Regions from separate parts of the Kitasatospora sp. NPDC058063 genome, predicted to be linked through region 1. Evidence: riboswitches for the same ligand, from Rfam matches in the RefSeq annotation. Region 1 holds a riboswitch; the other holds the start of a gene.
The links. Region 1 has a riboswitch for cyclic di-AMP ahead of ACFVUY_RS06520 (transglycosylase family protein). Riboswitches for the same ligand answer to the same signal wherever they lie in the genome.
Positions count from the first base shown of each region.

Region 2: linked by a shared signal. The riboswitch ahead of ACFVUY_RS06780 (peptidoglycan DD-metalloendopeptidase family protein) and the one ahead of ACFVUY_RS06520 (transglycosylase family protein) in region 1 are both predicted to bind cyclic di-AMP.

Region 1 is NZ_JBHVSD010000002.1:642,567-648,392, forward strand. Features, by position in the region: gene ACFVUY_RS06505 (glycoside hydrolase family 13 protein) at 61-1,758, shown strand; gene ACFVUY_RS06510 (LacI family DNA-binding transcriptional regulator) at 1,784-2,803, shown strand; gene ACFVUY_RS06515 (hypothetical protein) at 2,902-3,102, opposite strand; gene ACFVUY_RS06520 (transglycosylase family protein) at 3,379-4,755, opposite strand; cyclic di-AMP (ydaO/yuaA leader) riboswitch at 4,742-4,912, opposite strand; gene ACFVUY_RS06525 (hypothetical protein) at 5,364-5,826, opposite strand, start outside.
Region 2 is NZ_JBHVSD010000003.1:38,966-44,791, reverse strand. Features, by position in the region: gene ACFVUY_RS06800 (IclR family transcriptional regulator) at 1-45, shown strand, start outside; gene ACFVUY_RS06795 (RidA family protein) at 80-508, shown strand; gene ACFVUY_RS06790 (DUF2470 domain-containing protein) at 645-1,364, shown strand; gene ACFVUY_RS06785 (APC family permease) at 1,429-2,757, opposite strand; gene ACFVUY_RS06780 (peptidoglycan DD-metalloendopeptidase family protein) at 3,152-4,144, opposite strand; cyclic di-AMP (ydaO/yuaA leader) riboswitch at 4,147-4,347, opposite strand; gene ACFVUY_RS06775 (MFS transporter) at 4,638-5,826, shown strand, end outside.

The sequences.
Region 1 (5,826 bases):
CGTCGCGCGCCTCCACGTCCCAGCGCCTTCCGCTCCTCTAGTCCCCAAGGGATACCGTCCATGACCCAGAACCTGGCCGACACCTCCCGGCCTGCCGCCGACACCGCTCACGAGGCGAACGTCAGCGCGTCCAGAGGCTGGTGGCGGGACGCGGTCATCTACCAGGTGTACCCGCGCAGCTTCGCCGACTCCAACGGCGACGGCATGGGTGACCTGCCCGGCATCCGCAGCCGCCTGCCCTACCTGCGCGACCTCGGCGTGGACGCGGTCTGGCTCTCGCCGTTCTACGCCTCGCCGCAGGCGGACGCCGGCTACGACGTGGCCGACTACCGCGCGGTGGACCCGATGTTCGGCACCCTGCTGGACGCCGACGCCCTGATCCGGGACGCCCACGACCTGGGACTGCGGATCATCGTCGACCTCGTCCCCAACCACTCCTCGGACCAGCACGAGTGGTTCCAGCGCGCCCTGCGCGAGGGCCCCGGCTCCCCGCTGCGCGAGCGCTACCACTTCCGCCCCGGCAAGGGCGAGCAGGGCGAACTGCCGCCCAACGACTGGGAGTCCATCTTCGGCGGCCCGGCCTGGACCCGCAGCGAGAACCCGGACGGCACCCCCGGCGACTGGTACCTGCACCTGTTCGCCCCGGAGCAGCCCGACTTCAACTGGGAGAACCCGGCCGTCGCCGACGAGTTCCGCTCGATCCTGCGCTTCTGGCTCGACATGGGCGTGGACGGCTTCCGCATCGACGTCGCCCACGGCCTGGTCAAGGCCCCCGGCCTGCCCGACCTCGGCGGCGCCGACCAGCTCAAGCTGCTCGGCAACGACGTCATGCCGTTCTTCGACCAGGACGGCGTGCACGAGATCTACCGCAGCTGGCGCAAGATCCTCGACGAGTACCCGGGGCAGCGGATCGGCGTCGCCGAGGCGTGGACCCCGACCGTCCAGCGCACCGCCAACTACGTCCGCCCCGACGAGCTGCACCAGGCCTTCAACTTCCAGTACCTGGGCACCGGTTGGGACGCCACCGCGCTGCGCGAGGTGATCGACCTCTCGCTCGACTCGATGCGCCCGGTCGACGCCCCCACCACCTGGGTGCTCTCCAACCACGACGTCACCCGGCACGCCACCCGGTTCGCCAACGAGCCCGGCCTCGGTACCCAGATCCGCACCCCCGGCGACCGCGAGCTCGGCCTGCGCCGCGCCCGCGCCGCCACCCTGCTGATGCTCGCGCTGCCCGGCTCGGCCTACGTCTACCAGGGCGAGGAGCTCGGCCTGCCGGACGTCACCGACCTGCCCGACGAGGTCCGCCAGGACCCGTCCTTCTTCCGCCAGGCCGGCCAGGACGGCTACCGCGACGGCTGCCGCGTCCCGATCCCGTGGTCCGGCACCGAGGCCCCGTACGGCTTCGGGCCGGTGGCCGGCGGGCCGTCCTGGCTGCCCCAGCCGGCCGAGTGGGCCGGGCTGAGCGTCGAGGCGCAGACCGGCGACCCGACCTCCACCCTGGAGCTCTACCGCAGCGCGCTGGCCGTCCGCCGGGCGCAGCCCGACCTCGGCGCCGGCACCGGGGTCGAGTGGCTGGAGAGCCCCGAGGGCACCCTGGCGTTCCGTCGCGGCGCCTTCGTCTGCACCGTGAACACCACCGGCGAACCGGTGCGGATCGCCGCCCCGGGCACGCTGCTGCTGGGCTCGGCCGACCTCGTGGTGGACGGCGGCGAGACGGTGCTCGCTCCGGACAGCACCGGCTGGTGGGCGGTCTGACGTGGTTGGAATAGGCTCTGGGACCGTGACTACGGCGCGACTCTCAGACATCGCGGCGCAGGCGGGGGTCAGCGAAGCCACCGTCTCCCGCGTGCTCAACGGCAAGGCGAACGTTTCCGCCGCCACCCGGCAGACCGTGCTGGCGGCGCTCGACGTGCTCGGGTACGAGCGGCCGACCCGTCTCCGCCAGCGCAGCGCCGGGCTGATCGGTCTGATCACGCCCGAGCTGAGCAACCCGATCTTCCCCGCGCTGGCCCAGGTGATCGAGCAGGTGCTCAGCCGGCACGGCTACACGCCGGTGCTGTGCACCCAGACCCCGGGCGGGTCCACCGAGGACGAACTGGTGGAGATGCTGGTGGACCGGGGCGTGGCGGGCATCGTCTTCGTCTCCGGGCTGCACGCCGACACCACCGCCGACCACGACCGCTACGCCCGGCTGGCCGGGCGCGGGGTGCCGTTCGTGCTGATCAACGGCTACAGCGAGAAGATCGACGCGCCGTTCATCTCGCCGGACGACCGGGCCGCGATGTGGATGGCCGTCCAGCACCTGGCCGAACTCGGGCACGAGCGGATCGGGCTGGCCGTCGGTCAGCGCCGGTACGTGCCGGTGCTGCGCAAGATCGAGGGCTTCACGGCCGCGCTGCGCGAGGTGCTCGGACTCTCCCGGGAGGAGGCCGACGACCTCGTCCACCACACGCTGTTCAGCGTGGAGGGCGGGCACGCGGCGGCCGGCGCGCTGCTCGACAAGGGCTGCACGGCGATCGTCTGCGGGAGCGACATGATGGCGCTCGGGGCGATCCGGGCGGTGCGGCAGCGCGGGCTGTCGGTGCCGCAGGACGTGTCGGTGGTCGGCTTCGACGACTCGCCGCTGATCGCCTTCACCGAGCCGCCGTTGACCACGATCCGCCAGCCGGTCGAGGCGATGGCCACGGCGGCGGTGGACGCGCTGCTGGAGGAGGTCGGCGGAAACGCGGCCCAGCGCGGCGAGTTCATGTTCCAGCCGGAGCTGGTGATGCGCGGGTCCACCGGGGCCTGCGCGCGCTGAACCCCGGCCGTCACGGCCGACGGAAGGGCCCCGGAGGGCGGTTGCTCTCCGGGGCCCTTCGGCGTGCGTGCGGTCGGCCGCCCCGGGCCGTCGGGCGGTCAGCCCTCCTGGGTGGTGGGGCGGTCGACGGTCGGTCGGTGCCCGTCGGCCGCCTCGCCGGTACGGGTCTCGGTACGGCGGCCGCGGGCCAGGTAGTCGCGCAGGACCAGTTCGACGGCGTCCTGCGGGTTCTTGGTGCCGGAGAGCAACATCGCGTCGATCGCGAGGTTCGCGTCGAGGGTGACGGTGACCTGGGCCATGTGACTCCTCCTCGGGTGCAGAGCAGCAGCATGCCCGTTGGGGCGGGGAATCACCATGGGGATTCGCCATGGGGATTCAGCACGGGGCTTCGCCGCAGGGATTCGCCACGAGGTACGGCCGGAGGCATGCCGGAACCCCCGGGGAGGAGCGACCAGACTCTCCCCGGGGGCGTGGGCGGTCAGCGTTCGGACGACAGCTGACAGATGATGAAATCTGTTATCTGTTATCCGTCAGCTGTTATCCGTCGTCCGTCATCCGTCGGCTGTTCGCCGTTCTCAGACCCGGCCGGCGAAGTCCGGGGCCCAGTTGGCGATGCTCTGCTCGCGGACGCCCGAACTCGGGTTGGCGGCCTCGACGTACTTGCCGTTGCCGACGTAGATCGCGACGTGGTAGACGCCGGAGTCCTTGCCGTTGTTGGACCAGAACAGCAGGTCGCCCGGCTGGAGGCTGTCCAGCGAGACGTGGGTGCTGGCGGCGGCCTGGTCGGCGGCGATGCGCGGGACGGAGACGCCCGCGGCGCGCAGCGCGGCCTGGGTCAGGCCGGAGCAGTCCCAGCCACCGTTGCCGGTGCCGCCGTAGACGTACGCCTGACCGACCTTCGACTCGGCGAAGGAGACCGCGGCGGCCATGCTGCCGGTGGCGGCCGGAGTCTGGGTCTGGGCCGGAGCCTGGGTCTGCGGAGCGGGCTTGGCGGCCGGCTTGGTGGACGGCTTGGCGGCCGGGGTCTGGGCCTGCGTGGTCGGCTGGGCGTTCACGGCACCGCCGTTCGCGGACTGGCCGGACTTCTGCGAGCGGTCGAACCAGGTGAAGTCCGAGCCGGACTTGCCGGTGGCGGACTGGCCGGCCTGGGCCTGGCCGTTGCCGCCGAAGGACAGCTGCTGGCCCGGGTAGATGCTGTCCGGACCCTCGGTCAGGGTGCCGCGGTTGAGCTCGTACAGCCGCTGCCAGCCGCCCTGCACCTTGTGCTGGTCGGCGATCGCGGACAGCCAGTCGCCCTCGACCACGGTGTAGTCGCCGTTCTGGGCCTGCTGCTGGCGCTTCTGGACCCAGTCGCTCCGGTTTCCGGAGGCGGCGGAGTCGGTGCCGGCCTGCGTGCCGTCCTGGGCGGGCGCGGCGGGCTTGGCGGCCGGGGCCTGGGTCTGCGGAGCGGGCTTGGCGGCCGGGGCGGCCGGCTTGGCGCTCTGGGCGGGCTGCGCGGGCTTGGCGGCGGTCGAGCCGGCGGTGGAGCCCGCCGAGGTGTCGACGGCGGCCGCGGCGCCGCCCTTGGTGAGGCCGGCCTGGACCGAGCACACGGGCCAGGCGCCGGGGCCCTGCGAGGCGAGGACCTTCTCGGCGACGGCGATCTGCTGGTCCTTGGTGGCCAGGTCGGCGCGCGCCGCGAAGGCGCTGCCGCCGAAGGCGGACCAGGTGCTGGAGGTGAACTGGAGGCCGCCGTAGAAGCCGTTGCCCGTGTTGATGCTCCAGTTGCCGCCGCTCTCGCACTGGGCGACCTTGTCCCAGGTGGCGACGGTGGCGGCGGAGGCGGTGCCGGAGGCGATGCAGGGGACGGTGAGGCCGACGCCCGCGACGCCCAGGGCGGCGATCACGCGACGGGTGCGGCTGGACAGACGAGTGCCGTTGGTGGGCAGCATGAAGACGCGGTCCTCTCCCACGCCTGCGAGGTGAGCTGTCGGATTCGGGCTGGAGTTGCCCGGCCGCGCTGTGGGCGCGGCTTCACCCCTAGCCCTGGACCGTTCCGGAGATCGGTCCGGGGCGACTTACCTGTGGGTCCCCCGCTCCTGCCGTGGTGCGATTTCGCGCTGCCAGGACATCCGACGGCAGGACTCGGCGTCGCGGATGAACCGGGTTCGTGTGGTCACGAACGGGGAGCACGTTAATCAGACTTAAGTTCAAACTGCAAACGGCTGTGATGCGCATCACGGTTTAGTGGGAACTGCCAAAATTGCCGCTCTTCATGATCGTAAATGATCGTTTTCAGGCAACCCTGTTGCGGAAGCCCACAACTGGCAGCGCTTCAGAAGTGGTGTGACGGTGCGTCGAATCGCGGGCCGGAGCGCCCCGGCGGATGCTGTGGCGGCAGTGATGCGAGCGCCCGCGACCGCGTTTCCTATTTCCTTTCAAATAGGCCAGAACGGACATTCCACTTCATTGCCGTCCGACTTCCGCGGGACGGCCGTGGGCGGGCGGAGCAAAACCGAAGGGCCCGGAACGCATGCCGTTCCGGGCCCTTCGGTGCGCGCGAACCGGCGCGCGGCGTCGACTACCGCCCTGCGGGCTCCTGGGAGGCCGCGTGAGCGCCGCGGACGCCCTCCAGGGCCCCCTCGGCCTCGGCGGCGGCCGCGGCCGCCGCCTCGGCCCGTGCCAGGTCCTCCGGGGACGGCGCGGGCAGCGCCGCCAGGTAGGTGGAGGCGATCAGCTGGCCGACCGACGGGTACGAGCCCAGCGGCGCGGCCGACGGGCAGCCGGTCTCCTCGGCGGCGGTGGCGAGCAGTTCGGAGTCCGCCTCCGGGCCGATCACCAGCGGGGCCAGCGCCGGGCGCTGCGAGCCGGTGTCCCTGAGGTGGTTGACGGCCGCGGCCACCGAGCCGGGCACGTCGAGCGCGGCGGCGACGACCGGCACGGCCAGTCGGGCGGCCAGCAGCACGCCGGTGATACCGGCCGCCGCGGCCGCGTCCTCGCCGCCGACGGTGGTCAGCACCACGCCGTCCGCGGCGGTCGCGATG
Region 2 (5,826 bases), on a different contig from region 1:
ACCCGCGCCGTCTCGGCCGACTGCGGCCGCCCCGACCACAACTGACGAACCGTCGACACAGTTAAGGAATCCGAATCCCATGACCTCCGAGCACCTCCGGAACGGCGAGAAGACCGAGATCCGCACCGACGGCGCCCCCGCTCCCGCCTGGATGTTCTCCCAGGGCGTCCGCAAGGGTCCGATCCTCCAGGTCTCCGGCCAGGGCCCGCAGGACCCCGCCACCGGCGAGTACCTGCACCACGGCGACGTGAAGGCGCAGACCCGCCGCACCCTGGAGAACGTCAAGGCCATCGTCGAGGCCGGCGGCGCCACCGTCGAGGATGTGGTGATGTTCCGCGTCTACCTGACCAAGCGCGCCGACTTCCCGCTGATGAACGAGGTCTACGCCGAGTTCATCGACGAGAACGTCAAGCCCGGCGGCGTGAAGCCGTGCCGCACCACCATCTTCGTCGAGCTGCCGCAGGAGCCGATGCTGGTCGAGATCGACGCCCAGGCCGTCATCGGCTGACGCACCGCCGCACCGCCGCACCGAGGGGCCCGGACGCCGCAGTCGCGTCCGGGCCCCTCGCCCGTCCGGCGGCCTGCTTGCCACACCCCCACCCGCACATTAGGTTAGGCTCACCTAACTAACTGGAGGTCCGTCCATGAGCCTGCCCACCGGCGACACCGAGGTCCCCGAGCCCACCACCGCCGAACGGATCCACAGCCTGCTCGGCACGACCTCCTCGCTCACCGTCCGCGCCCTCGGCGAGCACCACCACCTGAACACCCCGGTCTCCGTGCACGGCTCCCGACTGCGCCTGCGCACCGCCCTGGACGACCCGCTCACCACCGCCGCCATCGGCGCCGCCGACGGTCTCGCCGTCGTCCTCGACGTCACCGACATCGCCCCCGTCGCCGTCCGCGACCGGGTCCGCGCCCGCCTCACCCTGGCCGGCCGGCTCCACCTGGCCCACCTCGCCGACGACGGCCTCGGCGTGCACCTGCGGGTGGACGTCGCCCACGCCGTCCTCGCCACCCCGTACGGCACCGGCGCGATCACCGCCGCCGACCTCGCGCTCGCCGGCCCCGACCCGCTGGCCCGGCACGAGGCCGCGCTGCTCACCCACTTCGCCGACGACCACGCCGAGGCGCTCGACGTCCTCACCCGGCTGCTCGACCCGGCCGTGCTCACCCACGACCCCGAGGTCCGCCCGCTCGCCCTGGACCGCTACGGCCTCGTACTGCGCCTGGACCACCCGCACGGCCACCGCGACGTCCGCCTGGTCTTCCCCGAACCGGCCCGGGACACCGAGGACTTCGGCCACCGGATGCACGCGCTGCTGGCCGCCGCCCAGTACGGCCTGCCGGTCCACCGGCGCTGAACCCGGCGCACCGCGAGCGCCGGCCGGTCACCGCTCGACCGCACCCCCAGCACCACCCGCCCGGTCACCGCTCGACCGCGTCCTCCAGCACCACCCGCCCGATCCGCGCGTACAGCTCGGGCCGCCAACGGCGCACCGCCAGCGCCAGCCCGACCCCGCCCGCGAACACCCCGATCACCAGGTACGGGATCAGCCGAAACAGCAGCGTGTGCGCCGCCGCCCCGGCCGCGGCGTCCTTGTTGAGCACCAGCAGCACCACCACCCCGGCCATCGCCACCCCGCCCACCAGCGGTGCGACCAGCGTCCGGAACCAGTGCGCGGTCTCCGGGTGCCGCCCCCGCACGTGGAAGTACCCGACCACGGCGAAGGAGCAGAGCGTCTGCACGACCAGGATCGCCATCGTCCCGAGCAGCGCCAGCAGCGTGTACAGGTGCGCGTACGGGTCCATCCCGGCCGCCAGGAACCCCGCCACCAGTCCCACCGCGATCACCGACTGCACCACCGAGGCGACGTGCGGCGAACCGTGCCGCGCATGGGTGCGGCCGAGCGCCGGGTGCAGCAGCCCCTCCCGGCCGATCGCGTACAGGTACCGGGCCGCGCACTGGTGGAAGGCCATCGCGCAGGCGAACGAACCGGTGACGACCAACCATTGGAACACCTTCACCGCCCAGGCCCCCAGGTGCGCGCCGAGCGGGTCGAAGAACAGGCCGAGCCCGGCCGCCGCCGCGCCCGAACTCCCCACCCCCCTCAGCGCGTTCAGCGGGTTCACGGCCTCGACCACGATCCCGTCCGGCCCGCCGCCGGAGAACAGCACCGCGAACGAGACCGCCCCCAGCACCCCGATCTCCAGCACCAGCGCGACTCCGAGCACCTTGGCCGTCAGGTGCAGGTCGAACCAGGCCGTCACCCCGATCACCGTCGCCCCGAACAGCGCGTGCCAGCCCCAGCCCAGGTCCACCCCCAGCTGCGAACGGACCAGTCCTCGCAGCGAGTACGCGAAGAAGCCGAGGGCCGAGGCCTCGGTGACGACGTACGCCAGCACCGCGAGCAGCCCCGAGGCCATCCCGACCACCCGGCCCAGCCCGTGCGAGACGTAGCCGTAGAACGCGCCGGCCGCGGTGATGTGCCGGGCCATCGCCACGTAGCCGACCGAGAACACCGTCAGCACCACGGTCGCCACGATGTACGCGGCGGGCGCGCCGGCGCCGTTGCCCTGCCCGACGATGATCGGCAGGTTGCCCGTCATCGCGGTGATCGGGGCCGCGGTGGCGAGTGCCATGAACACCACGCCGACCAGGCCGACCGAGTCCGCCTTCAGCCGGTCGACGCCGCCCGTCCCCGGCCGCTCCCGCCCGGCCCTCTCCCCCGCCACGTCCCCGCTCCGGACCGCCATCCGGCCTCCTCGCCTCCCGGACCCGCCCGACCGCCGGACCGGCCGGACGCTGACCGTCCGACAGCATGGCGCGCCGGAGCGGCCCCGCGAGCGGGCCGACGGCCCGCCGGAGCGGTCGGGTTGACGCCGCGTTCGACCGGTCGAACGGCGCCCCGGAACCGCCGGACGGGCGGGGCACGACCGGGCACGACCGGGCGGGTCCGGAACGGCAGCGGCCGGCCCGGCCGTACGAGGAGGTCCTCGTGCGGCCGGGCCGGCCTGGGCGTGTCCCGCGCCCATGTCCGCCGTGCGGCGATCACCCGGTCGAGCGGTCACCCGACATGACCATCCCGGAGGATCGATTCGCCCCGCAGCAGCGGTGGTTCAGAAACCCTCGGGGCTCAGCGGCCCCGGGTCAGAGCGCGACGCCGTGCGCGCGCAGGTAGGCGACCGGGTTGATGTCCGAGCCGTACTCCGAGCCGTTGCGGATCTCGAAGTGCAGGTGCGGGCCGGTCACGTTGCCGGTGGCGCCGGAGAGGCCGATCTGCTGGCCGACGGTGACGGTCTGACCGATCCTCACGCCGATCGAGGAGAGGTGCGCGTACTCGGCGTAGTGGCCGTCGGCGAGCTTGATCTCGACCTCGTTGCCGTAGGCGCCGCCGTTGCCGGCCTTGACCACGACGCCGTTGGCGACGGCGCGCAGCGGGGTGCCGGTGGAGGCGACGAAGTCCTGGCCGGTGTGGTGGCCGGAGGCCCACATCGAGCCGGCCACGCCGTAGGCGGTGCCGAGCTTCGCGTTGGCCAGCGGGGCGACGAAGCCGGAGGTGGCGGCGGCGACCGGAGTGGCGGTCACGACCGGGGCCGGAGCGGCGACCTGCAGCTGGGTCTGGAGCTGGGCGGAGGGCTTGGCGGCCTCGGTCTTCACCTGGACCTGGGCCTGCGGCTTGGCGGCCTGGGTCGCCGGAGCGGCCGGCTGGGCGGGCTTCGCCGGGGCGGCCGGCTTGGCCGGGGCGGCGTCGGCGGCCGGGGCGGCGGCGTGGCCCGACAGCGCGAGCTGCTGGCCCGGGAAGATCAGGTTCGGGTTGGCGCCGACGACCGAGCGGTTCTGCTCGTACAGCGCGTGCCAGCCGCCCTCGACGTTCTTGGCGTCGGCGATCTTGGACAGGGTGTCGCCGCTGACGACGCGGTAGCTCTCCTGCGCGGCCGGGGCGGCCGGGGCAGCGGCCGGCGCGGCCGACTTGGTGTCCGTGGAGGCGGGGGCCTGCGCGGCCGGGGCGGCCGGAACGGCGTGGGCCTGGGCGCTCACCGCGGTGACGAGCGGGAGGGCGAAGGAGACACCGGTGACGGCGGTCGCGATGCCGATACGGGCGGCGCGGGGCAGGGCGATACGACGAGCCTGAGCAGGCATGGAATTTTCCTCTCCGACGCCTGCGAGGTGAGCTGTCGGGTTCGGGCTGGAGTTGCCCGGCCGCATGCGCGGCTTCACCCCTAGCCGGTCCTGGACGCCCGCGCCCTGAGGCGCGAACTCCGGTCCGGCGACTTACCTGTGGGTCCCCCGCTCCTGCCGTACAGAGTTCGTTTCGAACCACCGGGCAGCGGCAGGACTCGGCGTTCCACCCGGGGGATCCGTCCGGACTGGCCGGGCGGTCGCTGAACTAAAACCCATCCGTTCGGGTGAAGCAATGTCGATCTTTGAAAGGGCAACCATCTCCCCCGTTCCGGTGACCCTCCGCAGACCGGACCCCACGGTGCGTACACAACCCATTCACCCCCCGCCACTGATCCACGACCCTGCGCCGAGATCGGCGACGGACCGCAGCCATCCGTTCACGCACCGCCGACCGTCAACACACCCACCGGTGACCCTTGTCACGTGCGCCCCGGCAGCGCAGGATTCGCCCGTGGCCACCTCCGAGGCCGGCACCCTGCGCCTGGGCACCGCGCAGGGTCGCTGGGTACTACTGGCGACCGTGCTCGGCTCCAGCATGGCGATGCTCGACGGCACCGTGGTGAACGTCGCCCTGCCCCGGATCGGCGCCGACCTCGGCGCCTCCCTGGCGTCCCTGCAATGGACCCTGAACGCCTATCTGCTCACCCTGGCGGGCCTGATCCTGCTCGGCGGCGCGCTCGGCGACCGGTACGGGCGGCGCAAGGTCTTCCTGATCGGCGTGGTCTGGTTCGCCATCGCCTCCGCGGCCTGCGCCGCGGCGCCGAACATCCACGTGCTGATCGCCGCCCGCGCCGTCCAGGGCATCGGCGGGGCGCTGCTCACCCCCGGCTCGCTCGCCATGCTCCAGGCCGTCTTCCACCCCGACGACCGCTCGGCCGCGGTCGGGCTCTGGTCCGGCCTCGGCGGGGTGTCCGCCGCGATCGGCCCCTTCCTCGGCGGCTGGCTGGTGGACGGCCCCGGCTGGCGCTGGATCTTCCTGTTGAACCTGCCGCTCGCCGCCGCCGTGATCGCGGTGACCACCCGGTCGGTGCCGGAGACCCGGGACGAGGCCGCCACCGGCCGCTTCGACGTGCTCGGCGCCGTGCTCGCCGCCCTCGCGCTCGGCGCGATCACCTACGCGCTGACCGCGGCCGGCGAGGGCCTGTCCCCGGCGGTCTGGGTCAGCGGGGTGATCGGGGTGGTGCTCGGCGTCGCCTTCGTGGCCGTCGAACGCCGCGCGCCCGAACCGATGCTGCCGCTCGGGCTGTTCTCCTCACGGCTGTTCACCGCGGTGAACCTGGTCACCCTGTGCGTGTACGCGGCGTTCAGCGGCGTCTTCTTCCTGCTGGTGGTGCAGCTCCAGATCGTGTCCGGGTTCTCGCCGCTGGTCTCGGGCTTCGCCCTGGTGCCGATCACCGTGCTGATGCTGGCGCTGTCCGCGCGCGCCGGGCGCCTCGGCAAACGGATCGGCCCGCGCGTCCCGCTGACCGTCGGCCCCCTGCTGTGCGCCGCCGGGGTGCTGCTGATGCTGCGCATCGGCCCCGACGCCTCGTACTGGGTGGACGTGCTGCCCGCCGTCACGGTGATGGGCTGCGGGATGACGCTGCTGGTCGCGCCGCTGACGGCGACCGTGCTGGCCGCCGTCGAGGTCCGGCACGCCG